DNA from 3 places in the Streptomyces sp. NPDC089919 genome. Region 2 is predicted to be linked to each of the others. Evidence: riboswitches for the same ligand, from Rfam matches in the RefSeq annotation. Region 2 holds a riboswitch; each other region holds the start of a gene.
The links. Region 2 has a riboswitch for cobalamin ahead of metE (5-methyltetrahydropteroyltriglutamate--homocysteine S-methyltransferase). Riboswitches for the same ligand answer to the same signal wherever they lie in the genome.
Positions count from the first base shown of each region.

Region 1: it holds a riboswitch for cobalamin, as region 2 does, so the genes downstream of both, AB0O40_RS29010 (ribonucleoside-diphosphate reductase subunit alpha) here and metE (5-methyltetrahydropteroyltriglutamate--homocysteine S-methyltransferase) in region 2, are expected to answer to the same signal.
Region 3: it holds a riboswitch for cobalamin, as region 2 does, so the genes downstream of both, AB0O40_RS14090 (hypothetical protein) here and metE (5-methyltetrahydropteroyltriglutamate--homocysteine S-methyltransferase) in region 2, are expected to answer to the same signal.

Region 1 is NZ_JBFBGK010000092.1:18,115-27,583, reverse strand. Features, by position in the region: gene AB0O40_RS29025 (carbon starvation CstA family protein) at 1-1,196, shown strand, start outside; gene AB0O40_RS29020 (YbdD/YjiX family protein) at 1,193-1,387, shown strand; gene AB0O40_RS29015 (GNAT family N-acetyltransferase) at 1,466-1,966, shown strand; cobalamin riboswitch at 2,179-2,319, shown strand; gene AB0O40_RS29010 (ribonucleoside-diphosphate reductase subunit alpha) at 2,464-4,866, shown strand; gene AB0O40_RS29005 (ribonucleotide-diphosphate reductase subunit beta) at 4,866-5,879, shown strand; gene def (peptide deformylase) at 5,946-6,581, opposite strand; gene AB0O40_RS28995 (hypothetical protein) at 6,663-7,658, opposite strand; gene AB0O40_RS28990 (HD domain-containing protein) at 7,778-9,067, opposite strand; gene AB0O40_RS28985 (HD-GYP domain-containing protein) at 9,064-9,469, opposite strand, start outside.
Region 2 is NZ_JBFBGK010000024.1:1,561-11,029, reverse strand. Features, by position in the region: gene aceB (malate synthase A) at 10-1,602, shown strand; gene AB0O40_RS13055 (3-hydroxybutyryl-CoA dehydrogenase) at 1,599-2,471, shown strand; gene folP (dihydropteroate synthase) at 2,582-3,379, opposite strand; gene aceB (malate synthase A) at 3,445-5,037, opposite strand; gene metE (5-methyltetrahydropteroyltriglutamate--homocysteine S-methyltransferase) at 5,135-7,459, opposite strand; cobalamin riboswitch at 7,627-7,852, opposite strand; gene AB0O40_RS13035 (CbtA family protein) at 8,042-8,881, opposite strand; gene AB0O40_RS13030 (CbtB-domain containing protein) at 8,896-9,123, opposite strand; gene AB0O40_RS13025 (enoyl-CoA hydratase) at 9,448-9,469, opposite strand, start outside.
Region 3 is NZ_JBFBGK010000026.1:62,873-72,341, forward strand. Features, by position in the region: gene AB0O40_RS14065 (ECF transporter S component) at 1-228, opposite strand, end outside; gene AB0O40_RS14070 (ATP-binding cassette domain-containing protein) at 282-1,931, opposite strand; gene AB0O40_RS14075 (energy-coupling factor transporter transmembrane component T) at 1,928-3,115, opposite strand; gene AB0O40_RS14080 (hypothetical protein) at 3,122-4,054, opposite strand; gene AB0O40_RS14085 (prenyltransferase/squalene oxidase repeat-containing protein) at 4,051-6,828, opposite strand; cobalamin riboswitch at 6,941-7,063, opposite strand; cobalamin riboswitch at 7,136-7,276, shown strand; gene AB0O40_RS14090 (hypothetical protein) at 7,388-8,800, shown strand; gene AB0O40_RS14095 (DUF4430 domain-containing protein) at 8,855-9,349, opposite strand.

The DNA.
Region 1 (9,469 bases), on a different contig from region 2:
CCGGCTCGATGTTCCCGTTCGTCTTCATCACCATCGCCTGCGGCGCGCTCTCCGGCTTCCACGCCCTGGTCTCCTCGGGCACCACCCCGAAGATGGTCCAGAAGGAGACCCAGGTCCGGATGATCGGCTACGGCGCGATGCTGACCGAGTCGTTCGTGGCCGTGATGGCCGTCATCGCGGCCTGCATCATCGAGCCGGGCCTGTTCTTCGCCGTCAACTCCCCCGCCGGAGTGGTCGGCACGACCGTGCAGACCGCCTCCGAGGCCATCGGCCACCTCGGCTTCAGCATCACCCCCGAGGCGCTGGCGCAGGCCGCCAAGGACGTGGAGGAGGCCAGCCTGCTCTCCCGGACCGGCGGTGCGCCCACCTTCGCGCTGGGCATGTCCGAGATCTTCTCGGGCGTGATCGGCGGGGCCGGGCTGAAGGCCTTCTGGTACCACTTCGCGATCATGTTCGAGGCGCTGTTCATCCTGACCACGCTGGACGCGGGCACCCGGGTGGGCCGCTTCATGCTCCAGGACACCCTGGGCAACGTCTACAAGCCCTTCCGGCAGGTCAGCTGGAAGCCGGGGGTCTGGATCTCCAGCGCGCTCGTGGTGGGCGCCTGGGGGTACTTCCTGTGGGTCGGCGTGCACGACCCGCTCGGCGGCATCAACCAGCTCTTCCCGCTCTTCGGCATCGCGAACCAGCTGCTGGCCGCGGTCGCCCTGGCCGTGTGCACCACCCTGCTGGTCAAGTCCGGCCGGCTGAAGTGGGCGTGGGTGACCGGCGTACCGCTGGTGTGGGACGCCGCGGTGACGCTCACCGCCTCCTGGATGAAGATCTTCTCCGACGACCCGCGGGTCGGCTTCTTCGCCCAGCGCGACAAGTACCAGTCGGGCATCGACGCCGGGAAGGTGCTGCCGCCGGCCAAGTCGCTGGACGACATGCACACCGTGGTCACCAACTCGACCGTGGACGGCGTCCTGTCCGCGCTCTTCGCGGTCCTGATCGTGGTGGTGCTGGCGGACGCGCTGCGGGTCTGCGTCCAGGCGGCCCGCAGGCCGGAGTCGGTGGTGCTGCACGAGGCCCCCTATGTCGAGTCGAAGATCGTCGCCCCGGCCGGGCTGATCGCCACGGCCGAGGAGAAGGCCGAGCTCGCGGCCGCCGGACTCGACTCGGGCGGCGGCCGCGTCAAGGAGGGCGTGACCTCGTGACGGCGGCCGGCCTGCTGGCCCGGATCCGGTTCTACGTCCGCGAGTTCACCGGCGAGGCGGCCTACGACCGGCACCTCGCGCACCTGCGCGCGCACGACCCCGGGGCGGCGGTGCCGACCCGCCGGGAGTTCGAGCGGGCCCGTACGGACGCCCGCGAGGCGGATCCGCGCGAGGGCTTCCGCTGCTGCTGAGCGCGGCGCCGCGGGGCCGGAGGGCCGTCGGGGGATCCCCGGCGGCCCTCCGCCGTACCGGTGCGGCACACTCGGAGCATGGACATCGTGATCAGGGAAGCCCTGCCCGCCGAATACGCCGAGCTGGGCGAGGTCACCGCCCGCGCCTACGTCCTGGACGGCCTGCTCGAAGGGCATGACGACGACCCCTACGCGGCCGTCCTGCGCGATGTGGCGGGCCGGGCGGCCCAGGGCACCGTCCTGGTCGCCGTCGACCGCGAGGGGCGGCTCCTGGGCGGTCTGGCGTACGCCCCGCCCGGCAGCCCACTGGCCGACATCGCCCGCGCGGGCGAGGCGGAGTTCCGGATGCTCGCGGTGGCCCGGGAGGGCCGCGGGCGGGGTGCCGGCGAGGCGCTGGTCCGGGCCTGCCTCGAACGCGCCCGGGCGACCCCCGGGGTGACCCGGATGGTGATGTCCACCCAGCCCGCCATGCGCGGCGCGCAGCGCATCTACGAACGCCTGGGCTTCACCCGCTCCCCCGAACGCGACTGGTCCCCGCGCCCGGGCCTGAGCCTCCTGACGTACGGGCTGGACCTGTAGGGCCCCGGCAGTCCACCGATCGTTTCCGGCCGTCCCCGCGGCCGCCCGCCGGCCGTCGTACGACGCGCCCGGCCGGGCCGCGGGGAGGGCCCTGCGGCATGCCCCGGTACGGGCCCGGTACCGGGCGCCCCGCCTCCGCAGGACGGTAGCGGAGAGACACGGCCCCGGGACTCCCCGTCGCGGGCGACACAACATCTAGGGGGTCACACGATCAGGCGCCCCCACATGTATGCTCGTCCTCGCTGTCGCCGCAGGGGAATCCGGTGAGAATCCGGAACTGTCCCGCAACGGTATGAAGTGCACGCATTCGTGCATCGGGAGTCCGAGGACCTGCCGACGGTGTGCCCGGGTCGACCGAACCGGGTGCCGAGACGTCCGGGCCTCGCGGTTGGGCCGGTGGACGCCGTGCGGAGTACGCGTTTCTGCCACGCCCGCACGCGCCCCCGCACGCCCGCCCGCCGTGGTGACCGGAGCCGAGCGAGGGAGAGCCCCCCACCGTGACCATCGCGCCTGCCGCACCGCGCGCCGTGTCCGAGCCGTCCGAGACTCCTGCCGAGCCCGGGGGCCCCGGCGCCGCTCTGCTGCGCACCCTCACGGAACTCACCGCGGACCTCCCGGACACCGACCCGGGCCGGGTCGCCGCCGCCGCCCTGCGCGGCCGCAGCGCCACCGCCGACGAGGCGGAGCTGCGCGGCCTGGCCACCGAGGCCGCCGCCGGGCTCATCTCCGAGGACCCCGCCTACTCCCGGCTCGCCGCCCGGCTGCTCACCCTCGCCATCGCCGACGAGGCCACCGGCCAGGGCGCGACCTCCTTCGCCGCCTCCGTCGAGGTGGGCCACCGCGAGGGCCTGATCGCCGACCGGACCGCCGACTTCGTCAAGCTGCACGCCGCCCGGCTGGACGCCCTGGTCGAGGCCTCCGTCGCGGCCGGCGCCGACGACCGCTTCGGTTTCTTCGGCCTGCGCACCCTGCACAGCCGCTACCTGCTGCGCCACCCGATCACCCGCCAGGTGGTCGAGACCCCCCAGCACTTCATGCTCCGGGTCGCCTGCGGCCTCGCCGAGGACGACAGCGTCCGCGCGCTGGAGGAAGTGACCTCGCTCTACGCCCTGATGAGCCGGCTGGACTACCTCCCGTCCTCGCCGACGCTCTTCAACTCCGGCACCCGGCACCCGCAGATGTCCTCCTGCTACCTGCTGGACTCCCCGCTGGACGAGCTGGACTCGATCTACGACCGCTACCACCAGGTGGCCCGGCTCTCGAAGCACGCCGGCGGCATCGGCCTGGCGTACTCCCGCATCCGCGCCCGCGGTTCGCTGATCCGCGGCACCAACGGGCACTCCAACGGCATCGTGCCGTTCCTCAAGACCCTCGACGCCTCCGTGGCCGCGGTCAACCAGGGCGGCCGCCGCAAGGGCGCCGCCGCCGTCTACCTGGAGACCTGGCACGCGGACATCGAGGAGTTCCTGGAGCTCCGCGACAACACCGGCGAGGACGCCCGCCGCACCCACAACCTCAACCTCGCGCACTGGATCCCGGACGAGTTCATGCGCCGGGTGAACGCCGACGCCCCGTGGTCGCTCTTCTCCCCCTCCGACGTACCGGAGCTGGTCGACCTGTACGGCGCGGAGTTCGACGCCGCGTACACCAAGGCCGAGGCCGCGGGCCTGGCCCGCAAGACCATGCCGGCCCGGGACCTGTACGGCCGCATGATGCGCACCCTGGCGCAGACCGGCAACGGCTGGATGACCTTCAAGGACGCCTCCAACCGGACCGCCAACCAGACCGCCGAGCCCGGCGCCGTGGTGCACTCCTCGAACCTGTGCACCGAGATCATCGAGGTCACCGACGACGGCGAGACCGCGGTCTGCAACCTCGGCTCGGTCAACATGGGCGCCTTCGTGACCGAGGCCGGCGAGCTGGACTGGGAGCGGCTGGACGAGACCGTCCGGACCGCCGTGACCTTCCTCGACCGGGTCGTGGACATCAACTTCTACCCGACCGAGCAGGCCGGCCGCTCCAACGCCAAGTGGCGTCCGGTGGGCCTGGGCGCGATGGGCCTCCAGGACGTCTTCTTCAAGCTGCGGCTGCCCTTCGACTCGGCCGAGGCCAAGGCGCTCTCCACGAAGATCGCCGAGCGGATCATGCTCGCGGCGTACGAGGCCTCCTGCGACCTGGCCGAGCGCCACGGCCCGCTGCCGGCCTGGGAGAAGACCCGGACCGCGCGCGGCGTGCTGCACCCCGACCACTACGACGTCGAGCTCAACTGGCCGGAGCGCTGGGACGCGCTGCGCGCCCGGGTCGCCACGACCGGGATGCGCAACTCCCTGCTGCTGGCCATCGCGCCGACCGCGACCATCGCCTCGATCGCCGGCGTGTACGAGTGCATCGAGCCGCAGGTCTCCAACCTCTTCAAGCGCGAGACGCTCAGCGGTGAGTTCCTCCAGGTCAACGCCTACCTGGTGGAGGACCTGAAGAAGCTCGGCGTCTGGGACGCGCAGACCCGCGAGGCGCTGCGTGAGGCCTCCGGCTCGGTGCAGGGCTTCGGCTGGATCCCGGCCGAGGTGCGCGAGCTGTACCGCACCGCCTGGGAGATCCCGCAGCGCGGCCTGATCGACATGGCCGCGGCCCGTACGCCCTTCCTGGACCAGAGCCAGTCGCTCAACCTGTTCCTGGAGACGCCCACCATCGGCAAGCTCAGCTCGATGTACGCGTACGCCTGGAAGCAGGGCCTGAAGACCACGTACTACCTGCGCTCGCGCCCGGCGACGAAGATCGCCCGCGCCGCGTCCGGCACGGCCGCCGTCCCGGCCGCCGCCACCCCCCTCCCGCAGGCCGTCGATGCCGAGGCGCTGGCCTGCTCCCTTGAGAACCCCGAGTCCTGCGAGGCCTGCCAGTAATGCCCACCGAAAAGAAGAACCTGCTCGACCCCGGCTTCGAGCTGACCCTCCGGCCCATGCGCTACCCGGACTTCTACGAGCGCTACCGGGACGCGATCAAGAACACCTGGACGGTGGAGGAGGTCGACCTCCACTCGGACGTCGCGGACCTCGCGAAGCTGACGCCCGCCGAGCAGCACATGATCGGCCGCCTGGTCGCGTTCTTCGCGACCGGCGACTCGATCGTCTCGAACAACCTGGTGCTGACGCTGTACAAGCACATCAACTCCCCGGAGGCGCGCCTGTACCTGTCGCGCCAGCTCTTCGAGGAGGCCGTGCACGTCCAGTTCTACCTGACGCTGCTCGACACCTACCTGCCCGACCCGGACGACCGCGCGGCGGCCTTCGACGCGGTCGAGGAGATCCCCTCGATCCGCGAGAAGGCGCAGTTCTGCTTCAAGTGGATGGACTCGGTCGAGAAGATCGAGCGGCTGGAGGACGCCGCCGACCGGCGCCGCTTCCTGCTGAACCTGATCTGCTTCGCGGCCTGCATCGAGGGCCTGTTCTTCTACGGCGCCTTCGCCTACGTGTACTGGTTCCGCAGCCGGGGCCTGCTGCACGGCCTGGCCACCGGCACCAACTGGGTGTTCCGCGACGAGACCATGCACATGAACTTCGCCTTCGAGGTCGTGGACACGGTCCGCAAGGAGGAGCCGGAGCTCTTCGACGACGCCCTCCAGCAGCAGGTCACCGACATGCTGAAGGAGGCCGTGGAGGCGGAGCTGCAGTTCGGCCGCGACCTGTGCGGTGACGGCCTGCCCGGCATGAACACCGAGTCGATGCGCGAGTACCTGGAGTGCGTCGCGGACCAGCGCCTGGTCCGCCTCGGCTTCCCGCCGGTCTACGGCTCGCAGAACCCGTTCTCCTTCATGGAGCTGCAGGGCGTCCAGGAGCTGACCAACTTCTTCGAGCGCCGCCCCTCGGCCTACCAGGTCGCCGTCGAGGGCACGGTCGACCTCGACGAGGACTTCTAGCCGGCCAATGCGAAGGGCCCCGCACCGGAGTTCCGGTGCGGGGCCCTTCCGCGTGGCGGGTGCCGACTAGGCGTTGGGCACGGTCTCGTAGCGCGGGGTGCCCTCTTCCATCTGGCGCAGGGCGTCCTTGCGCTCGCGCTTGGAGAGCCGGTCGATGTACAGGTAGCCGTACAGGTGGTCGGTCTCGTGCTGGAGGCAGCGGGCGAAGTAGCCGGTGCCGCGCACCTTGATCGGGTTGCCCTGGGCGTCCTGGCCGGTGACCTCGGCGTAGTCCGGGCGGGCCAGCGCCGCGTAGGCGGTCGGCACCGACAGGCAGCCCTCGTTGGAGTCGTCCAGCACGCGCGCGCCGGCCGGCAGCTCGACCAGCTTCGGGTTGACGACCACGCCGGTGTGGCGCTTGCCGTCGTCGTCCGGGCAGTCGTAGACGAAGACCTTCTGGTCCACGCCGATCTGGTTGGCGGCCAGGCCCACGCCCTCGGCGGCCTTCTGGCTCGCGAACATGTCGTCGATCAGCGCGGCCAGCTCGTCGCCGAACTCGGTGACGTCCTTGCACTCCCGGTGCAGGACCGGGTTGCCCACGACGGTGATCGGGCGGGCCGTGCCGCGCTCGCGGTGGGCGAGCTCACGCGCCTCGCAGTCCTCGGTGTCCACGACGTACCCGTCGTTGACCTCGCCCTGCTGCTCCGTCTCCTGCTGCGCCATGTCCGCCGTACGCCTTCCTCAAGTCACCGTGTGTACCCGTACAGCCTACGGGCAGGGGGCCGGGCCGGTTCGGCGGACCGCTCAGCAGACCTCTTCGAGGTCCCGCCACTCGCGGGTGTCGGGGCTGTCGGCCACCCAGCCGTCCAGCAGCCCGCGCACCAGGCCCGCGGGGGCGGCGATGCCGCACTCCCGCTCGGGCACCCACAGGGAGCCCGAGCCGGCCGTCCGGTGGCCGAGCGGGCCGGGGTGGCCCGGTTCGCTGTGGTCGTGCGGGTCCAGCTGCTCGCCGTCGCCCTCGCCGCTGGGCATGGCGCTCTCCGAGCAGGTGCGGCAGAGCAGCCGCACCGAGGAGGACCAGTCCTCGGCGGCGAAGCCCGCGTCCGAGGCCAGCTGCTCCAGGGCGTCCCGGTCGGCCTCGGTGGCCGCCTCCAGCAGCACCACCCAGGTCGGCACCGGCGAGGGCGCCCACAGCTCGATCTCGTCGAAGACGGGGAAGGAGGGGCCGGCCGCGGTCACCCGCTCACCGTGCGGGACGCCGTCGTGCAGCACCACCTCGCCCCAGCGGCGCCCGGAGGAGGGCAGCGGGATCGAGAGGACCTCCATCCGGGCCGGATCCAGTCTGCGGCCCCACACCACCTCGGCTTCACCCTCGGGCGACAGCCGGACCGCGGCGCTGCCCAGCTCCATGCCCACCGGCTCGCCGGTGGGCGCCCCGCCGCGCGGGTCGCCGGGCACCTTGAGGCCGTACGCCTGCCAGGCCCGGCGGGCCAGCGGCCAGTCCTGCAGGGCGGTGGCGGCGATGCCGACGTTCCACCAGTCGGGGGTGCCGGTCTCCCGGTCGAGCAGGGCCACGGCGCGCAGCCCGGCGGCCCGCGCCTGCTCCCAGTCGTGCCGGAACTTGTGCAGCAGGGCCAGGTTGAACCAGGACTCGGACAGCCAGGGCTCCAAGTCCGCGGCGCGCGTCAGCAGCGCACCCGCGTCCTCGTACCGGCCGTCGCCGATCAGCGTGAACGCGCGGTCGGTGGCCTGCCGCCACGAGGCGGAGGGCCGATGCCGTACCTTCCCGAAGATCCTCACGATTCCCGCCTGCCTGGGGGCACCCGCCCAGCCGGGGCTGGGCCTGCGGTGCAGCCTTGCGGACACTCTCACTTCGCATCCAACCATGCCCGCTCGGACGGCCGCTCATTACCCATGGGTTACCCAGCCGGGAAGGCGGTGACTCCGGCCGGCCGGGACCGGCCGCCGTCGCGCTGGAGGACCCGTGCCAGGCACTCCACGACCTCGGGCTGGTACTCGTGCGCGGTGGCCAGCCGCAGCTGCTCCAGGGCCGCCAGGGAGCCGCCCGGGTACGGGGAGCCGCCCGCCAGGTCGTCGTAGGCGTTGACGGCCCGGACGATCCGGGCCGCCACCGGCTGCTCCCGGTACGGGTCGGCCTGCCGCTCCACCACCACGGCCACCTCGGCCGGCACGCCGGTCTGCCGGGCCACCTCGCCGCCGAGCCGGGCGATCCGCTCCCGCTCGGCGGCCGGCAGCGCGGCGGTGGCCCCGCTGGGCACCGGGTCGACCAGCGAGAGCTGCCCGATGTCGTGCATCAGGGCGGCGTACTCCAGCACGGTCAGCTCCCGCTCGGTCAGCCCGAGCTCGCGGCCCACCGCGCAGCTCAGCGCCGCCACCCGGCGGGCGTGCCCGGGCCGGGTGTAGCCGGCGATCTCGGTGGCCCGGGCCAGCGAGGTGATGGTCTGCCGGTAGGTGGTGCGGACCGCGGAGATCCGCCGGAAGGACAGCTGGGTCAGCAGCAGCGGGACGCAGAAGACGGGCAGCGCCCACAGCCCGGCCACCGCCACCCCGAGGGACATCACGACCCCGGTCGCACAGATGGCCGAGCCGATGCCGGGCAGCGCCCGCAGCTCGTCGCGGAGCAGCGGACCGTACGGCCAGCCGGTGCGGGCCCCGGCCAGCGCGGCGGCCAGCACGGCGTCGCAGAGCGCGCTGAGCCCGAGCAGCAGCACCAGGAACACGGCCATCAGGGGGCCCTGCCCGATGCCCTCGTCCAGCCGCCCGGAGTTGGACAGCGGTTGGAAGCAGGCGGCGGCGAAGGCCACCGTCAGCACCCGGCGGGCCAGGTGGTCCAGGGCGGGCCCGCGGCCGGCGGCCACCTGCGGGACCACCCCGACCAGGGCGGCCGCGACGACCACGGCGACGGTCTGGAGGACGCCGTGGTGGGTGGGCTGGCCGGCGTTCTGCCCGAGCAGGGCGTACGCCAGGGCGCCGGCGGCACCGAGCGGGGCGGGCTGCCGGTTCTCCGCGGGGCCGGGCCCGGGCCGGTCCCGGCGGGCCAGCTCCCCGACGGTGATCAGGACCGCGAAGGCCAGCGCGGTGCCGGGCTCGGCCACGCCGTGCCAGAGGGTCCAGCCGAGCCCGGCCGCGGTCAGCACGGCCGCGGCGGCCCGCACCAGCAGCACCGCCGGGGCGCCGGCGGCCGTCACCGGCCGCCCCCCGCGCCCCGCGGCGCCGCTCCGGGCACGGCCGTGCCCTGTCCGGGCAGCAGCCCGCCGGGGGTGGTCGCGGTGGGTTCGGCGCCCCGGGGGGCGGCCACCGCGACGGTGTCCTCGTCGGAGGTGACCACCGGGTTCCAGCCCTCCCGGGCGATGGCCCGGACGAGCGCGCCGACCATCTCCGGGTCGAACTGGGAGCCGGCGCACCGGTCCAGTTCGGTCAGGGCGGTGCGGACCGGCCGGGCACGGCTGTAGGAGCGGGTGGAGGTCATCGCGTCGAAGGCGTCCGCCACCGCCACCACCCGGGCCACCGCGGGGATCTGGTCCCCGTGGAGCCCGTACGGGTAGCCCGAGCCGTCCACCCGCTCGTGGTGGTGCAGGATCGCCGACCGG
Region 2 (9,469 bases):
GGAGACCGCATGTCCACCACCGCCACCACGCACCGGGTCCGGGTCCTCGCGGAGCCGGGCGAGCGCCACGACGAGATCCTCACGCCGGCGGCGCTCGACTTCGTCGGCCTGCTCGCCGAGGCCTTCGCCGAGCGCCGCGAGCAGCTGCTCAAGGAGCGCCGCCGCCAGGCGATCCGGCTCGCCACCGGCTCCCCGCTGGACTTCCCGATCGCCACCGCCGCGATCCGGGCCGACCGCAGCTGGCGGGTGGCCCCGCCCGCCCCGGGCCTGGAGGACCGCCGGGTGGAGATCACCGGACCGCCCGAGCGTCGGATGGCGGTCAACGCCCTCAACTCCGGTGCTCAGGTGTGGATGGCGGACTTCGAGGACGCCACCGCCCCGACCTGGGACAACGTCATCGGCGGCCAACTGACCATGCTGGACGTGATCGAGCGCCGGATCGACTTCACCACCCCCGAGGGCAAGGAGTACCGCCTCGGCGAGCACCCCGCCACCCTCATGGTCCGCCCGCGTGGCTGGCACCTCCTGGAAGAGCACCTGGAGTTCGACGGCCGGCCCCTCCCCGCGTCGCTGGTCGACTTCGGGCTGTACTTCTTCCACTGCGCCCGGCGGCAGCTCGACGCCGGGTCCGGCCCGTACTTCTACCTTCCCAAGCTGGAGAACCGGTACGAGGCCAGGCTCTGGAACGACGTGTTCGTCCTCGCCCAGGACCTCCTCGGCATCCCGCAGGGCACCGTCCGCGCCACCGTCCTCATCGAGACGATCACCGCCGCGTTCGAGATGGAGGAGATCCTCTACGAACTGCGCGAGCACAGCGCCGGCCTCAACGCGGGCCGCTGGGACTACCTCTTCAGCCTCATCAAGACCTTCGGGCACCGCACCGACTTCCTGCTGCCGGACCGCGCCAAGGTCACCATGACCGCGCCCTTCATGCGCGCCTACACCGAACTCCTGGTCCGCACCTGCCACCGGCGCGGGGCCCACGCCATCGGGGGCATGTCCGCCCACGTCCCGGCCAAGGACCCGGAGGCGAACGACGCGGCCCTCGCCAAGGTCCGCCTCGACAAGGAGCGCGAGGCCGAGGACGGCTTCGACGGCTCCTGGGTCGCGCACCCGGGCCTGGTCCCGGTCTGCCGGCAGGTCTTCGACGGAGTCCTGGGCGACCGCCCGGACCAACTCGACCGCACCCGCGAGGACGTCCGGGTCGAGGCCCCGGACCTGCTCTCCGTACGCCGGATCAGCGGCCCGCCCACCGAACAGGGCGTGCGCACCAACATCGCCGTCGCACTGCGCTACTTCGACGCCTGGCTGCGCGGCCAGGGCGCGGTCGCCCTGGACGGCCTGATGGAGGACGCGGCGACCGCGGAGATCGCCCGCGTGCAGATCTGGCAGTGGCTGCGGCACGGCGTGCTCGACCGGGCCACCGTGCTCCGGGTCCTGGACGAGGAGGCCGCCGCCCTCGGCGCCGCGTACCCGTGGGCCGCCGTCGACGAGGTCCGCGAGCTCTTCGAGCGCACCGCCCTCACCCCCGAACTCCCGCTCTTCTTCACCCCCGACGCCTACACCCGCCACCTGGTGCGCGTGCCGGGGGCGGGAGCATGAGCGCGCACCTGCGCCGGGTCGGGATCGTGGGCGGCGGTCAGATGGGCGCCGGGATCGCCGAGGTCTGCGCCCGGGGCGGGCTCGACACGGTCGTCTGCGAGGCGGACGCCACGGCCGCCCGGGCGGCCCGGGAGCGGGTCGCGGTCTCCCTCGAACGTGCCGTACAGCGCGGCAAGTTGGATCGGATCTCGGCCGAGGACGCGCTGGCCCGGCTGGTCTTCACCGGCAGCCTGGAGGACCTGGCCGACCGGCAGCTGGTCATCGAGGCCGTCAGCGAGAACGCCGAGGTCAAGACCGAGGTCTTCGCGGCCCTGGACAAGATCGTCGAGGACCGTGGGGCGATCCTGGCGACGAACACCTCCTCCCTGCCCGTCATGCGGCTGGGCATGGCCACCGAGCGCGCCGACCGGGTGGTGGGGCTGCACTTCTTCAACCCGGTGCCCGTCCTGCCGCTGGTGGAGGTCGTCGCCTCGCTCCACACCTCCCAGGACGCCCTGGCGGCGGTGACGGCCTTCGCCCGGGACGCCCTCGGCAAGACGGTGATCCGCTCGCAGGACCGGGCCGGCTTCGTCGTCAACGCCCTCCTCGTCCCGTACCTGCTGTCGGCGATCCGGATGGCCGAGTCCGGCTTCGCCACCGCGGCCGACGTCGACGCCGGCATGGAGCTGGGCTGCGCCCACCCGATGGGCCCGCTCAAGCTCGCCGACCTCATCGGCCTGGACACCGTCGCCGCCATCGCGGAGTCGCTGTACGACGAGTTCAAGGAACCCCTCTACGCCCCGCCCCCGCTGCTGATGCGGATGGTGCAGGCCGGGCTGCTCGGCCGGAAGACCGGCCGCGGGTTCCACACCTACGACCGGGACTGCTGAGGGACCCGGTGCCGCCGCCGGGCTGAGGGGCCCGGCGGCATGCGGTGCGAAGGGGGTGCGGCGGAGTGGTGTCCGCCGCACCCCGTTCGCGTCCCCGGCCGAGGCCGCTTTCAGCGGGCCGAGGCGACCGCCAGGGCGACCCGGACCGCGTCCGCCGTGGCTCGTACGTCGTGGACGCGTACGGCCCAGGCGCCCTGATGGGCGGCGAGGGCGGAGAGCGCCGCGGTGACGGCGTCGCGGCCGTGGGCGGGCGGCGGGGTGCCGTCCGGGTCGGCCAGGACGTGGCCGAGGAACCGCTTGCGGGAGCCCGCGACCAGGACCGGCCGGCCCAGCGCGCACACCTCGGCCAGTTGCGCCACCAGCGCCAGGTCGTGCTCGGCGCGTTTGGCGAAGCCGAGTCCCGGGTCGACCACCAGGCGCTCCGGCGGGATGCCGTCGGCCACCACGGCCTCGATGCGGGCGCGCAGTTCCGCCACCACCTCGGCGATCACGTCACCGTAGGCGGCACGGCGGTTCATGCCCTCGCTGAAGCCGCGCCAGTGCATCACGACGAACGGGACCCCGCAGGCCGCGACCGCAGGGACCATGGCGGGGTCCGCGAGCCCGCCGCTGACGTCGTTGACCAGGACCGCGCCGGCGTCGACGGCCCGGGCGGCGACGGCTGCGCGCATGGTGTCCACCGAGACGCGGACGCCCTCGGCAGCCAGGTCCCGGACGACAGGGACGACCCGGCGCAGCTCCTCCGCCTCGTCCACGCGCGGGGCGCCGGGCCGGGTTGACTCGCCGCCCACGTCGACGAGGTCGGCCCCCTCGGCCACCAGGTCCAGCCCGTGCTTGACGGCGGCGCCCGCGTCGAACCACCGGCCGCCGTCGGAGAAGGAGCCGGGGGTGACGTTGACGACCCCCATGACCGCGCACCGGTCCCAGTCCGGCAGTCCCTCGACGGGAGCGGGCCGCGTGCGGCCCCGGGGACTCACGGCGCCACCCGGGTCGGCTGGACGAGGTGGCGCCGGTACGCCTCGGTGGTGAAGAAGGCGGGCAACTCCCGCGCCACCAGGGTCCGTTCCAGAAGCTCGCAGGCCTGCGGCACCAGGGCTCCCGGATCCTCCCGGGCCAGGGCCGCGGACTCGGCGTCGATCAGGCCGAACAGGTCCTCCTGCGAGATCAGACGGTGTCGCAGCCACTGCCACAGCCGCGCGCGGGCGATCTCGGCGGTGGCGGTGTCCTCCAGCAGCCCGTCGAGGGCGACGGCCCCCCGGCCGCGCAGCCACGCGTCGAAGTACCGCAGTACGACTGATACGTTCGCGCGGATCTCCCCGATTTGCGGCGGCACCGCGGAGCCGCGTACGGACAGCAGGTCCGCGGCGCGCACCCGCACCTCCTCCAGGGTGCGGTGGATCTGGTGCGGGCCGCTGCCGAGCCGGCGGTCGAACGCCTCGCGGCAGACGGGCACGAGCGCGGGGTGGGCGACCCAGGACCCGTCGAACCCGAGGCGGGCCTCGTACTCCTTGTCCGCGGCCACCCCCGCCGGCACGGCCCGGTCGGACGGGACTCCCTTGTCGGGGAGTTGGGCGGCCACGCCACCGATCGCGTGCGCGCCGCGCCGGTGGCAGGTGCGCACGAGCAGTTCGCTGTACGCCTGCATGAAGGGGGCGGTCAGGGCGATCTCGGTGCGGCCGGGCAGCAGGAACCGGGCCTGGTGTCCGAAGGTCTTGATGAGGCTGAAGAGGTAGTCCCAGCGGCCCGCGTTGAGGCCGGCGCTGTGCTCGCGCAGCTCGTAGAGGATCTCCTCCATCTCGAACCCGGCGGTGATCGTCTCGATGATGGCGGTGGCTCGGACCGAGCCGCGCGGGATGCCGAGGAGGTCCTGGGCGAGGACGAAGACGTCGTTCCAGAGCCTGGCCTCGTACCGGTTCTCCAGCTTGGGGAGGTAGAAGTACGGGCCGGAACCGAGGTCGAGCTGCCGCCGGGCGCAGTGGAAGAAGTACAGCCCGAAGTCGACCAGCGACGCGGACAGCGGCCTGCCGTCGGCCGTGAGGTGTTCCTCGTCGAGATGCCAGCCGCGGGGACGGACCATGACGGCCGGGACCTCGGCTCCCAGCCGGTACTCCCGGCCCTGCGGGGAGGTGAAGTCCACGCTCCGCCGGCACACGTCGAGCAGGGTCAGCTGGCCGCCGACGATGTTCGCCCACAGCGGGGAGGTGGCGTCCTCGAAGTCGGCCATCCACACCCGGGCGCCGGAGTTGAGGGCGCCCACGGCCGTCCTGGGAGTGGGCGGGCCGGTGATCTCCACGCGGCGGTCGGTCAGGTCCGGGGCCGGTGGGGCGGTCCGCCAGTGGGGGTCCTCGCGGACGCCCGAGGTGGCACGGGGGAAGTCCAGCCGGGAACCCGAGGCCAGCCGGTCCGCCCGGTGCCGGCGCGCGGTCAGCAACTCGCGGCGGCGGCCGGCGAAGGCCGCGTGGAGCCGGGCCAGGAAGTCGAGGGCCTCGGGGGTCAGGACCTCGTCGTGGCGGTCGCCGGGCGGACCGAGGACTTTGATCCGGTGGGGTGGTGCGTGGGTGGGCATGGTGTGCTCTCCGAAGGCGGTGGTGCTGGTGGGCCCTGGTCCCCGTAGGGGCCGGTCCGGGCGGGGCGCCGGGGCGCCCCGCCCGGACCGGCGGCCGTCAGCCCTGCTCGGCCGGGAGTTCCGCGCGGACCTCGCGGGCGGCGGCGACCAGGTGCTCCAAGGAGGCGCGGGTCTCGGGCCAACCGCGGGTCTTCAGGCCGCAGTCGGGGTTGACCCACAGCCGCTCGGCGGGGATGGCCGCCAGGCCCTTGCGCAGCAGGCCGGCGGCCTCGGCGGTGCTCGGCACGCGCGGGGAGTGGATGTCCCAGACGCCCGGACCGGCCTCGCGCGGGTAGCCGTGCCCGGCCAGCTCACCGGCGACCTGCATGTGGGAGCGGGCGGCCTCGAGGCTGATGACGTCGGCGTCGAGGTCGTCGATCGCCTGGACGATGTCCCCGAACTCGGCGTAGCACATGTGCGTGTGGACCTGGGTGTCCGGCCGGACCCCGCTGGTCGTCAGCCGGAAGGACTCGGTGGCCCACGCCAGGTACTCGGCGTGGTCGGCGGCGCGCAGCGGCAGGGTCTCGCGCAGCGCCGGCTCGTCGACCTGGATGACCGAAGTGCCCGCGGCCTCCAGGTCGTTGACCTCGTCCCGCAGGGCGAGCGCGACCTGCCGGGCGGTCTCGCCCAGCGGCTGGTCGTCGCGGACGAAGGACCAGGCGAGCATGGTGACCGGGCCGGTCAGCATCCCCTTCACCGGCTTGGCGGTGAGCGACTGGGCGTACGAGGTCCAGCGCACGGTCATCGGCTCGGGGCGGGAGATGTCCCCGGCCAGCACCGGCGGGCGCACGTAGCGGGTGCCGTACGACTGCACCCAGCCGTGCTGCGTGGCGAGGTAGCCGGTCAGCTGCTCGGCGAAGTACTGGACCATGTCGTTGCGTTCGGGCTCGCCGTGTACCAGGACGTCCAGGCCGGTCTTCTCCTGGAAGGAGATGACCTCCTCGATCTCGCCCTTGATCCGCGCCTCGTACCCGGCGGTGTCGATCCGCCCGGCCCGCAGGTCCGCACGGGCCACGCGCAGTTCGTCGGTCTGCGGGAAGGAGCCGATGGTGGTGGTGGGCAGCGCCGGCAGCCCGAGGTGGGCGCGCTGGGCTGCGGTGCGCTCGGCGTAGGGCTGGGCGCGGCGGCCGTCGGCGTCGGTGATCGCCGCCGTGCGGGCGCGTACCGCGGGGTCATGGGTGAGGGCGGAGCCGGCCCGGGAGGCGAGGTCGGCGCGGTTGGCGGCCAGTTCGGCGGCGATGGTGTCCGTGCCCTGGGCCAGGCCGCGGGCCAGGACGGCGATCTCGGTGGTCTTCTGGCGGGCGAAGGCGAGCCAGCGCCGGACCTGGGTGTCGAGGTCGCGCTCGGCCGAGGCGTCCAGCGGGACGTGCAGCAGGGAGCAGGAGGCGGCGACGTCCACCCGGTCCGCCAGGCCCAGGAGGGTGCCCAGGGTGGCGAGGGACTTCTGGTAGTCGTTGATCCAGATGTTGCGGCCGTTGACCACGCCCGCCACGAGCCGCTTGCCGGGCAGGCCGCCCACGGCCGCGAGGTCCGCGAGGTTGCCCGCGCCGCCCTCGGTGAAGTCCAGGGCCAGGCCCTCCACGGGAGAGGCCGCGAGGACCTGGAGGGCTTCCCCGAGCCGGCCGAAGTACGAGGCGACCAGCAGCTTGGAGCGGTCGGTGAGGGCGCCGAGGTCGCGGTAGGCGCGGGCCGCGGCGTTCAGTTCGGCGGGCGTACGGTCCTGCACCAGCGCCGGCTCGTCCAGCTGCACCCACTCGGCGCCGGCGGCGCGCAGGGCGGCCAGGACCTGCGCGTAGACGGGCAGCAGCCGGTCCAGCAGCGTCAGGGGCTCGAAGTCCGCGGCCACGCCCGGGGCCGGCTTGGCCAGCAGCAGGTAGGTGATCGGGCCGACCAGCACCGGGCGGGCGGCGTGGCCGAGCGCGAGGGCTTCGGTGAGCTCGGCGACCTGCTTGGCCGCGTCGGCGGTGAAGACGGTGTCGGGGCCCAGTTCGGGGACCAGGTAGTGGTAGTTGGTGTCGAACCACTTGGTCATCTCCAGGGGCGCCACGTCCTGCGTACCGCGCGCCATGGCGAAGTAGCCGTCCAGGGCGTCGGCGGCGACCGCCTCGCGGTGCCGGGCGGGGACAGCGCCGACCATGACACTGGTGTCCAGGACGTGGTCGTAGTACGAGAAATCACCGGTGGGCACTTCGTGGATGCCGGCCTCGGTGAGCTGCCGCCAGTTCGAACGGCGCAGGTCGGCGGCGGTCTCCCGGAGGGCGTCGGCACTGACGCGGCCCTTCCAGTAGCCCTCGACGGCCTTCTTCAGTTCGCGGTTGTGCCCCTGTCGGGGGTAGCCGTACACGGTGGCTCGTGCTGCCGCGGCTGCGGGCTTCGCTGTCACGGAACTCTCCTTCGCGAGATGTCTCCAGGAACATCCCGGCGACGGGACGCGGACGCGAAGGGAACGACGGAACGGGCGGCCCACGCCGCGGGACGGATGCCCGGGGTGCCGCTCGCTGTGTACGCCGACCCGCCCACGAGGTCACCGGGATATCCGCACACGGAACCGTCCGGGTGCGGGCAACGGGCAGGTCTTCGGACTCGCGGGCACGCCTGCCGGTCTCCCGGCGGGCACCTACTGGCCGTCGCTTCCCAGGACCGTTTCTCCGGTCCCAGTGCGTATGACGGCGGTCGTTCCCGCTCACCGCTGCGGGGCAGTCCCGGATTCCCACCGGGTTCCCTCTTACGACACCCCGCCTGGCGGACGGGGTGAACCAGCTGCCCGGCCAGCCTAGGGTCCCTGATCGCGTGGCGGCGAATCCCGTCCGGCATGCGGACACCGGTACGAGGTGTCCGGGGTGGTCCCGAACAGTACTCCCTTCCAGGGGCGTTGGCCCCGACCGCCCCGACGGCCCGGAGACGACCGCGGCCCCGCCACCCCTCCGAGGAGGGGCGGCGGGGCCGGCAGGGACCGCTGTGCGGGTCAGACCAGCGACGACACCGGCTGGGCGGCCGGGGCCTGGGTGCCGGCCGGGTCGGTGCGGTGGGCCAGGAGCCGCTGGGCGAGGACGCCGAAGACGACTCCGAAGACGGCCCACATGACGACCTGGACCGAGACCGAGGCCACCCGGAAGTCCCACAGCACGGCCGCGGGGAACTCCGGCTTGACGGCGTCGGTGTTGTCCGGGAGCACCAGGAACGCGAGCCCGGTGGCGACGACGAAGCCGGCGAGGGCGGTCAGCGTGGCGTTCCAGTTGCCCAGACGCGGTGCCAGCCGGCGCCCGAGGATGATCGCGCCGACCCCGAGCAGCACGCTGAGCAGGATCATCAGGAAGAACAGCGTGGTGCGCTGCCCGATGGTGTCGGGGTTGCCGACCGCCGGCGGGGTGGCCGGGTACTTCAGGAACGGCACGAAGTAGACCAGGGTGAAGGCACCGCCGGCGGTGAGCGCCGCGGTCGCCCGCGGGCTGAACCCGCCGGCCCGGCCGAGGACGAACGAGAACGCGAGGGCGGCGATGCCACCCAGCGCGACCCCGTAGACCAGGACACCGGTGGCGAGGCCGACGGTCGACTGCACGGGGCGGCTGACCAGCTCTTCCTCTTCCTCGGCGGCGGGCGCGGCGGCCGCGCCGTGACCGGCGTGGTCGTGCGCGTGGCCGGCCGCCGGGGCGGCTTCCTTGGCGGCCGAGGCCTCTTCGACGGCGATGGAGCTCCGGACCGGGGGCTCACCGACGGCGTAGGCGACGACGAAGGCGAACAGCCCGGCGATCAGGCCCGCGAGCATGCCGCGGACGAGAAGACCTCTGACAGTGGAGGCGTACATGGTGCGTGTGCCTCTCAGTGGCAGGGGAAGCCGAGCAGGTGGCGGCCGTCGTGCACCCACTCGTGCACGCCCGCGCCGGAGAACACGGAGGTGGCGCCCTGCTCGGCGCCGACGAAGTACAGGGCCACCAGCATCAGCAGACCGCCGAAGAGGGCCCAGGGCAGGACGGCCTTGACGGGCAGCGGAGCCGACGGGGAGACGGCGGGGGTGGGTATGGCAGCGGAAGCGACGGCCTCGGCCATGGTGGAACCTCCTCGGGGAACAACGCGTCCCATGTGGTGGTGCAGGACGACGGTCCTCGGGTCTGACTCGCCACGGCGCTCCCGGGGGAGCACCGCAGCACACAGTGGCGCGACCATGCCGGATTCACACCGGGCTTCCGTCTCGCCGTCGTCGCTATGTGCAGATGTCGGCGTGACGTTACAGCCCGGAACTGCGCAGGTCCAAGTGGATGAGTCCCTGATCACAGCCGGTGGCCCGCGCTGCGGGACACGACGGCGGCCGGCGGGCCGCGGTCCGGGCGCCCGGCGTCCCCGGGGGAGGTCCCCGGGGACGCCGGGCGGGGCTCAGCCGTGGGTGAAGTGCGGC
Region 3 (9,469 bases), on a different contig from region 2:
GGTCCCGGCTCCCAGCGGGCGGATGGCCGCGTTGACGGCGGAGAGGACGCCGAGCATGGCCAGCGCCTTGGAGTTGATGCCGCCCTCGGCGATCTCCGAGATCACCACGCAGAGGACGATCACCAGCAGCACACCGAAGATCAGCGGCGGCGCGTAATTGGAGCCGAACTTCCCCGGGGCGACCAGGAAGGGCCAGAAGAACGCGACGATCCCGAGGAAGGCGGCCATGGCGATGACCAGCCCGGCGCGCGGGCCGATCCGGATGGCGGGGCCGAGCGCGCTCACGCCGTCGCCCCGCTGTCCTGCGCCAGGGCGGCGGCGGCCTGGGCGACGGTGAGGTACGGGAGCGGGGCGAGGATCTTCGCGGTCTGCGGGGCGAAGACGGGGGACGCCACGATGACTTCGGTGGTGGGGCCGTCGGCCACCACGTCCCCCTCCGCCATGACGACGACGCGGTCGGCGGCCCGGGCCACGAACTCGACGTCGTGTGTGGAGATCACCACGGCCCGGCCCTCGGCCGCGAGGTCGTCGACGATGCGGATGAGTTGTTCCTTGGCCCGGTAGTCGAGGCCGCGGGTGGGCTCGTCGAGGAGCAGGACCCGTGGGGCGGCGGCGAGTTGGATGGCGAGGACCAGGGCGAGCTTCTGCCCCTCGGACAGGTCGCGGGGGTGCGTGCCGTCGGGGATGCCGGGCGCCAGGCGGTCCAGGACGGCTCGGGCCGTGGTGCCGGAGAGCCGCACCTCCGATTCGGTGTCGGCCTGTTCCAGCTCCTGCTTGACGGTTTCCAGGTACAGCAGGTCGGTGGGGGTCTGCGGGACCAGGCCGACGAGTTTCCTGGCCTCGGCGGCCGACAGCTTCTTCGGGTCCGCGGGCCCGGCCGGGGCCGGCTGCGGGATGCGGACCGTACCGGCCGCGCGGGGGCCGGAGCCCTGCAGGGCCCACAGGAGCGAGGACTTGCCCGAGCCGTTGCGTCCCATCAGGGCGGTGACCTCGCCGCCGAGCAGGGTCAGGTCGACCTCGCGGACGGCGGGCACGCCCTGGTAGCTGACGGTGATGCCGCGGGCGGCCAGCAACTCGGGGCCGGCGGTGACCGGCGGCCGGGCCGGACCGGGCACGGTCCCGGCCAGCCGGGTGCGGACCGGGGCGGCCTCGCGGCGGGCGTCGCGGATGGACAGGGGCAGCGGATCCCAGCCGGCGGCGCGGCCCAGCTCCACGATGGGTGGTGCGATGGACGTGGTGCGGAAGACCTCGGCGGGCGGCCCCGACACCACCCGGCCGCCGCCGGGGAGGTGGATGACGCGGTCGGCGTACTGGACCACGCGCTCCAGCCGGTGCTCGGCGAGCAGGACGGTGACGCCGAGGTCGTGCACCAGCCGGGTGACGGCGGCCAGGACCTCCTCGGCGGCCGTGGGGTCGAGTGCGGAGGTGGGCTCGTCCAGGACCAGGACCCGGGGGTGCGCGGTCAGGACCGAGCCGATGGCCACGCGCTGCTGCTGGCCGCCGGAGAGTTCGTGCAGGGCCCGGTGGCGCAGGTCGGCCAGGCCCAGGAGGTCGAGGGTCTCCTCGACGCGCTTGCGCATGGTGGCGGGCGGGATCGCCAACTGTTCCATCGTGTAGGCGAGTTCTTCCTCCACGGTGTCGGTGACGAATCCGTCGAGCGGGTCCTGGCCCACCACCCCGACGACGTCGGCGAGTTCGCGGGGCGGGTGCTCGGCGGTGTCGCGGCCGTCGACGAGGACGCGGCCGTACAGGGTGCCGCCGGTGAAGTGCGGGACCAGGCCGTTGACGGCGCCCAGGAGGGTGGACTTGCCGACGCCGGTGTGGCCGACGACCAGGCAGAGTTCGCCCTCCTCCACGGTCAGGTCGACCTCCTTCAGGACGGGTTCTGCGGTGTCCTCGTACTGGACGGTGACCTGGTCGAAGGTGATCACGGGGCTGCCTCGGTGCGCGGTGCGGGGACGGGGGCGGTGGGGCGGGGGGCCGGCGGCGGTGCGATGAAGCCGGCGGCCCCCGCGAGGAGGATCGCCGCGGCGGGGACGAACGGGAGGGTGGGCCAACTGAGCGGGTAGATCGACGGGTTCAGCTCGGCGGCGTTGAAGCCCGCGTTGCTGAAGAGCAGCACCGCCGAGAGCACTCCGCAGCCGGCCACCGCCCACTCGGCGAGCAGCCAGGGGTCCGGCCGGTAGGTGGTGCGGGTGACCCGCCGGCCGCCGAGCCGCAGTCCGGCGACGCAGAGCAGGGCGCCGGCCGCCATGGCGGGCAGCCCCAGCAGCTTCGGCGCGGTGGCGTCCAGAAGGCCGTAGGCGCCGGCGCACAGGCCGCACATGCCCAGCAGCATCAGCACACCGGTGATCCGCCGGGAGCGGCGGGTGGCGGTGCCGGCCCTGCCGTACCCGCGGGAGTCCATGGCGGCGGCGAGGCGCAGCGAGCGCTCCAGCGCGTCCTCGAGCACGGGGACGACGATCCCGCGCAGGGCCCGCATGCCCTTGGTGCGGCCGGCTCGCAGCCGCCGGGCGCGGTGCACCCGCTGGACGCTCTGGACCAGTTGGGGGGCGACGCTGATGGAGACGGTGACCGCGACGCCGAGTTCGTACAGGGCGCCGGGCAGCACCCGCAGGGCGCGTTTCGGGTTGGCGAGGGTGTTGGCCGCGCCGATGCAGCAGAGCATGCAGGCCAGCCGCAGGCCGTCGGTGGCGGCCGAGAGCAAGGCCTCGAGCGAGACCGGGCCGCCGAGCTGGATGCCGGCGTACCAGTCGGGGGTGGGGATGTGCGGCAGGGAGAAGAGGAAGTGGTCGTGAGGGGTGACGCCGGTGGCGAAGACCGCCCGGAAGAGCACCCGGATGGTGACCACGGTCAGGGCCAGGTACAGGTAGTACGGGAAGCCGCGGGCCCAGGGCGCGTCGGTGCGGCGCATGGTGATCACGTAGCCGAGGACGGCCAGCACCAGGAACAGCAGGAGCGGGTTGTTGGTGCGGCTCACGGCGGTGGCCAGGGCCAGCGCCCAGGTCCACCAGGCCACGGGATGCAGGGTGCGGGGCAGGCGGCGGCCGCCCGGGGCCGCCGCGCGGGCGGACCCGGGCGGCTTGACCGTGGCCGGTGTGAAGGTTCGGGCCATCCGGGGCTACTCGGCGCGGCGGCGCTTGACCGCCGCGTACGCCGCCGCTCCGCCGATCAGCAGGACCAGGGCGCCGGTCGCCACCGCGGGCAGGTAGGAGCCGGCGTCGTGCGCCGCGTCCGAGGCCGGGGCCGCGTCGACGACCACGGGGCCGCGGCTCGGCGCCGGTGCCGCGACGGCGGGCGGCGAGGACGCCTCGGACGCGCTCGGCGAGGGGCTGGCCGAGGCACTGGGGCTGGCGCTGGGGCTGGGTGCCGCGGTCGTCGGCGGCGGGGTCGGGGACGGCTGCGGGGCGGCCGTCGTCGGTTGCGGCTGGGGCTTCGGTCCGGTGTTCGTGCCCGGCGGGAGGGGCGCGGCGGTCCGGGTGTCCCTGGGCTCCGGCCGGGAGCCGCCGGTGGGCTCGGTGTTGTGGGCGCGCAGCTGGTCGGGGGTGACGGTGGGCTTGCCCTCGGTGCCCTCGATGTTGGTCCCGCCGAAGATCCACAGGTCGACGCTGCCCGGCTTGGGCTTGTAGAGCATGGCGCCGAGCTGGCTGTAGGACCAGGTGCGCTGGCCCGGGTCGGCGTGCCAGTAGGACCAGTACGCGGAGGCCGGCGGGGTCAGCACGCAGTCGTCCTGCTGCGGGGTGGGGTACTGCTTGCCGCCCTTGTAACCGCTGTAGCCGATGCGGCAGATGAAGGCGGGGCCGTCGTGACCGGTGCCGGTGGTGCGCCAGCCGCCCTGGTTGAGGAGTTCGTAGCCGGTGGTGGGGGTGGTGCCGCAGGAGCGGTAGACCGGGCCGCCCCAGTGGCTGAAGTCCACGGCCAGGACGACGCCCGAGGTCGTCGTGCACCGGCCGATGGGCTGCGGGGCGGCCCCGGCGGGGGCCGCGGTGGCGGTCAGGGCAGCGGCGGTCACGCCGAGGGCCGCAGCGGTACGGGCGAGGGAGCGGCGGTTCACCGGTGGGCACCGCCCGTGGCGATCCGGGTGCGGGCGGTGCGTACGAACGCGGCGCCGAGAACGGTCAGGAGCATCGCCGCGCCACCGATCCCGGCCACCTGGGCGCCGGTGGAGGCGAGCGGTCCGCCCGCGCCACCCGCCCCGCCGTTCTCCCCGGGGGTCACGATCCGGGGCGAGGTCGAAGCGGTCGGCGAGGCGGACGCTCCGGTGCTGGGCTGGGCCGCGGTGCCGGTCAGGCTGCGCTTGAGGGTGCCGAAGGAGATGCCGGTGGCGCCGCCCACGGCCTGGGTGGAGGCGCGCAGGTCGGAGCCGCGCTGGCCGCCCTTGGCGATGTTGAAGCCGCCGTCCTTGTTCTGCTGGGAGGCCAGGAACTTCCGGGCCTTGGCGATCTGGCGCTGGTACTTCGTCTTGTCCAGGGACAGTCCCTGGACGGCGAGGGCGGCGGAGTTGACGGAGTTGCCGGAGGCGCCCGGGAAGCCGCCGTCGGTCTTCTGCTGTTTGGCGAGCCAGGCCAGCGCCTTGTCGACGGCCGCCTGGGAGTTCTTGTCCTTCAGCAGGTCGAGGGCCATCGCGGCCATCGCGGTGGAGTCCACCTCGGCCTTGCTGGGCTCGCCGATCAGGCTCACCCAGGCTCCGGAGGGCTGCTGGAGGGTCTTGAGGTACGCGATGGGCCGGGCAGCGGCGGTCTTCTCGCCGGCGCGCAGTTGGGCGATGACGCCCAGGGACTGCGAGAACACGGACGTGGCGTTGGTGTAGGCGCCCTTGGCCGCGCAGCTCCGGTCGGGAGCGGGGGACTTGGCGGGGCAGACCGCCTTGGCGAGCGCGGCGATCAGGTCCTTGCCGGCGAACTTGCGCGGGTTGCGGCCGACGGCTTCGGCGAGCAGGGCGGTCTTTCCGAGGGAGCCGCCGCCCGCGTACTTCGTCCCGATGTTGGTCCAGTTGTTGATGGTGCGGCCGGCGCCGTCCTTGCCGCCGCGGTCGAGGAAGTCGACGATCCCGCGCAGGGCGGTCTTCTCGGCGCCGGTGGCGGCCAGGGCGTACGCCCCGTCGATGGTCAGGCCGAAGTCGGCGAATCCGGTGCCGGGGGTGCTCTCGTAGTAGTGGCCCTTGATCAGGCGGCTGCTCTTGACGAGGTAGGCCGAGCCCTTCTTCGGGTCGGGGGCCGCGCCCGGGACGGTGGTGGGGCCGGCCGTCGGCCGGGTGGTGGGCACGGTGGGCGTGGGGGTCGGTGCCGGCTCCTCGCGGGTCAGCGCGAACAGGTCGGTGCGGGCGCCCGCGACGGTCGCGGGGACGGTGGCGTAGAGCAGCGGGTCGGTGCCCCCGGCCTCGAACGCGAAGGCACCACTGGTCAGTTGCTGCTTGGACAGCCAGGAGACGGCCGCGTCCGCCGCGTCGACGTCGCCGAGCGCGCGCATCGCCTGGGCGGCGAAGCCGGTGGCGTAGGCGCTGCCCACCGTGCCGTACGAGGCGGCCGGCAGGCCGCCGTCCGCGAGCTGGGCCTTCTTGAGGTAGGCACGGGCCTTGGCCACCTCGGCGGTGTACCCGCCGGCCCGCTTGAGGGCGAGGACCATCAGGCCGGTGGCGCCGGCCTCGCTGTCGCACCAGTCACCGGGGCGGATGAGCATGCTGGTGAAGCCGCCGTCCTCGCACTGGAAGTCGGTCAGCCGGCTCACCGCGTCCGCCGGCGGCTTCAGACGGCCGCCCACCAGGGCGATGACGGCGAGCGCCTGCCCCTCGGCCTGTCCGGAGGTGGTGGGGAAGTCGCCCTTGACGGTGCAGCCCGGCAGGGGCGCGGGGGCGTCCGAGCCGCTGGGGCAGACGCTCTTGACGAGGTCGCCCAGCAGGTCGTGGCCGCCGGTCGCGTGCGGGTCGCCGCCGATGGCCTCGGCCGTCAGGGCCAGGCGGGCCGCGGCGGCCGGCTCCGGGACCTGGTCCTTGCCCGCCGGGTAGGCGAAGGCATCGGTCTGCTCGGGCCGGGCCAGGAAGGCGGCGGCCTTGGCGGCCGTCGGGCTCTTGCGGTCGGCCGCTGCGAGCGCGAAGACGCTCTCGGCGGTGAGCAGGTGGTTGGGGGCGCCGGTCGTCACGTCGACGACCCGCTCGCCGTCCTTGAGCTGCCCGGTCACCCAACGGGTGGCGGCGGCCATGTCGACGGCGCCGTAGGGGATTCCGGGCTTGGCCGGGTCCGTGGGCCGGGGCTTCGAACCGCCGCCGGCCCGGACGTCGTCCGGGGAGAAGGTGGGCCGGCCCTTGCTGCCGCCGATGTCCGTGCCGCCGTACACCCAGGCGTCCACGTCGCCCGGCTTGGGGGTGCGGGACATGGCGCCGAGCGGGCTGTACGTCCACTTCTTCTGTCCGGGCGAGGCGATCCAGTACGACCAGTAGGCGGAGGCCGGCGGCGTGAGCTCGCAGGCCTCCTTGTCCGGAGTCGGGTACTGCTTGCCGGAGTTGAAGGAGGCGGTGCCGATCCGGCAGATGAAGGCGGGGCCGTCGTGGACGGTGCCGGCCGTGGTGAAGCCGGCCTCGTGCAGCAGTTCGTAGCCGGTGGTCGGAGTGGTGTCGCAGCCGCGGACGACCTTCCCGCCGAAGGGGCCGAAGTCGACCGCGACGACGGCGCCGACGGTGGCCGTGCACTTCGTGAGGGGGTCGGCGCTGGCAGGTGTGGCAGGTGCGAGGAAGGCGACCGCCGCACCGCACGTCAGCGCCAACGCCGCGCCCAGGCCCAGGAGTCTGCGCCCGGCGCTCCTGTGCCGGTTCGCCTGCTGTTCGGTCTTCACCCGCGGCCCCTCGTCCGTGCCGGACGGAGTACGGGAACGTGGCGGGACGCCCCGTGCGCGAGCTCCGCGGGGGCGATGACGACCACGCCGTAGTCCGCGACGGCGTTCTTCGTGCACTGACACGGCCACAGGCAATCCGGCTCGCCCGGGACGGTGCCGGGCCTACGGTTGCGGGTCAGCGCCGGAATTCGACCGGCTTCCCCTGGGGCTGAGTACTTATCAGCCGACATCGAACACGCCCCGGACAGCGCCGTCAAGGTGGGGTGCGTCTCATCCGATCGGCGCCGTCGGCCCCTGCTCGACCGCGCTGGCGGACCCTTGATCACTCAGGTAGCGTCCTGGGCGCCACATGGGGGAATCCGGTGCGAATCCGGAGCTGACGCGCAGCGGTGTGGCACGGCGGACGCCGTGCCGAGCCCGAATGCCCGTGCGGTGACGAAGCATCAGGAAGCCGTACCACGCGTTCCGGACGGCGGCCCCCTCCCCCGGCCGTGCCGTCCTGCGGCGTGCCGTCGGGGACGAGCGGCCGGCCGGCGTCCGCCGACCCCAGGAGCAGGCCATGAACCGTTCCCGTACCTCCCGCCGTCTCGCGCTCGCGGCGCCCGCCGCGCTCGGCGCCTTCGCGCTGACCGTGCTGCCGGCCTTCGCCACGTCCACCCCGGCGCAGATCGCCACGTCCAAGGCGAACGGTGTGACGTACCTCAAGTCCCTCCAGGCCGCGGACGGTTCGTACGCCGGATCCGGGCTGTCCAACGAGTGGGCCTTCAGCGCCTTCGCCGCCGCGGGTACCGCGGTCGTCGACGTCTACCCCGGCGGGGACACCACGAAGAACGCCCGGACCGTCTACCGCAACCTGCTCGGCACGTCCGGCTGGCCCTCCGCCTCGCCGGTGGTCACCGACTACGAGCGGGGCGCCCTCAACGCGAACGCGGCCGGCATCGACCCGGCCCGGGTCTCGGCCTCCCGCAACCTGATCGCGAACATCTACTCCTACTGGCAGACCGCCGAGCCGGGCTACTTCGGCCCGTCCGCGAACTTCAACGGCACCGTCTTCGCCGCGCTCGCCCTGGGCGGTGCCAAGACGCAGGCCGGCGGGGTCCGCATACCCCAGTCCCTCACCGACTCGCTGGTGGCCCGCATCCGCGCCAACCAGCACAACGACGGCGGCTGGCAGTACAGCAAGGCCGAGGGCAACCCGACCGCCCTGGCCACCGCCGGCGACGTCGACATGACCGGCGCGGCGATGGCCGCCCTGTGCGCCTCCGGCGTCCCGAACACCGACGCCGACGTCGTCCAGGCGAAGGACTTCCTCAAGGGCAAGCTGGTCAACACCACCGGCGCCTTCAACTCGATGTACGGCGTCAACACCAGCTCCAACGGCTGGGGCGTCGCGGGCCTCAACGCCTGCGGCATCAACGCCCAGACCGGCGACTTCGTCACCCTGGCCGGCAGGACCCCGGTCGACTTCCTCATCGCCAACCAGTACAACCCTGCCGGCGGTTTCAAGTACAAGCCCAGCGACACCGCCCCGAGCGCCTACGCCTCGATCGACGCGCTGCGCGCGGTGGTCGGCGGCGGCTTCACCTCCGCCCCGCCCGTCCCGGTCACCCCGGGCGCGCCGCAGTGGGTGGCCCAGTCGGCCTTCACCTCGGGTACCGCGACCAAGCTGGCGCTCACTGTGGACGACGGCGCCGGCAACCTGAAGGCCTGCGCCGTCTCCATCACGCCGACCGGTACCACCACCACCCTCGGCGACGTCCTGACCGCGGCGATCGGCTCGGCCGCCCCGTCCGGCTGCGTCACCAGCGTCACGCCGTCGTCCGGGACCGGCACCGTCACCGCCGTCAACGGCAAGGCGAACAGCGGCTCGAACAGCTGGAAGGTGAGCGTGGACGGGTCCGCCTTCGCGGGCGCCACCCGCGGCAAGGTCATCAACGTCGGTGACACCATCGCGCTGCGCTGGGGAGCCTGACGGACGGCGGGCGGGGCGGGTCAGCACCGGCCCCGCCCGCACCCTCCCGACGGATCAGAAGGACGTCCAGACGAACGACACCTGGTCGCCCGCGTTCAGCTTGAACTGGCAGCCGCCGACCGGGGTGGGCGTGCCGTTGACGGATATGTTCCAGTAGGCCGAACCGCCGCCGCTGACACCCTTGATGGTGTCCACGGAGAAGTCGTCGAAGGACGCGTACCAGGTGCCGTCCCAGCCGAAGTAGTGGTTCTTGGCCGCGTCGTCCAGGGCCGCGGTCGGGGTCGGCACCTTGGTCGGGTTGGCGCCACCGTTGGTGCCGTCGCACTTGTGGGTACCACCGGTGGCGGTGCTCACGTCGTGGCCCTTGGTCTTGACCTTGCCCTTGAACAGCAGGCCGTCGGGGCCCTGCACGGTGAGGGTGACCTTGACGGCGGCGTTGGTGTTCACCGGCTTGGCGTGGGCGACGGCGGGCGCGGCGGTGAGGCCGGTGAGGGCGAGTCCCAGGGCGGCCGTGGTGACGGCGGCGCGACGGGCGGGGCTCAGGAGCATGGGGTGGCCTTTCTGACCGGTGCGGTCGGCCGATGCGGCCCCGCGACCGGCGCGGCCCACCCCCGTGAGCGTGCTGACGTGGTGTTCCGGCGGTACCGGGCTTCGCTCTGCAGACCGTGA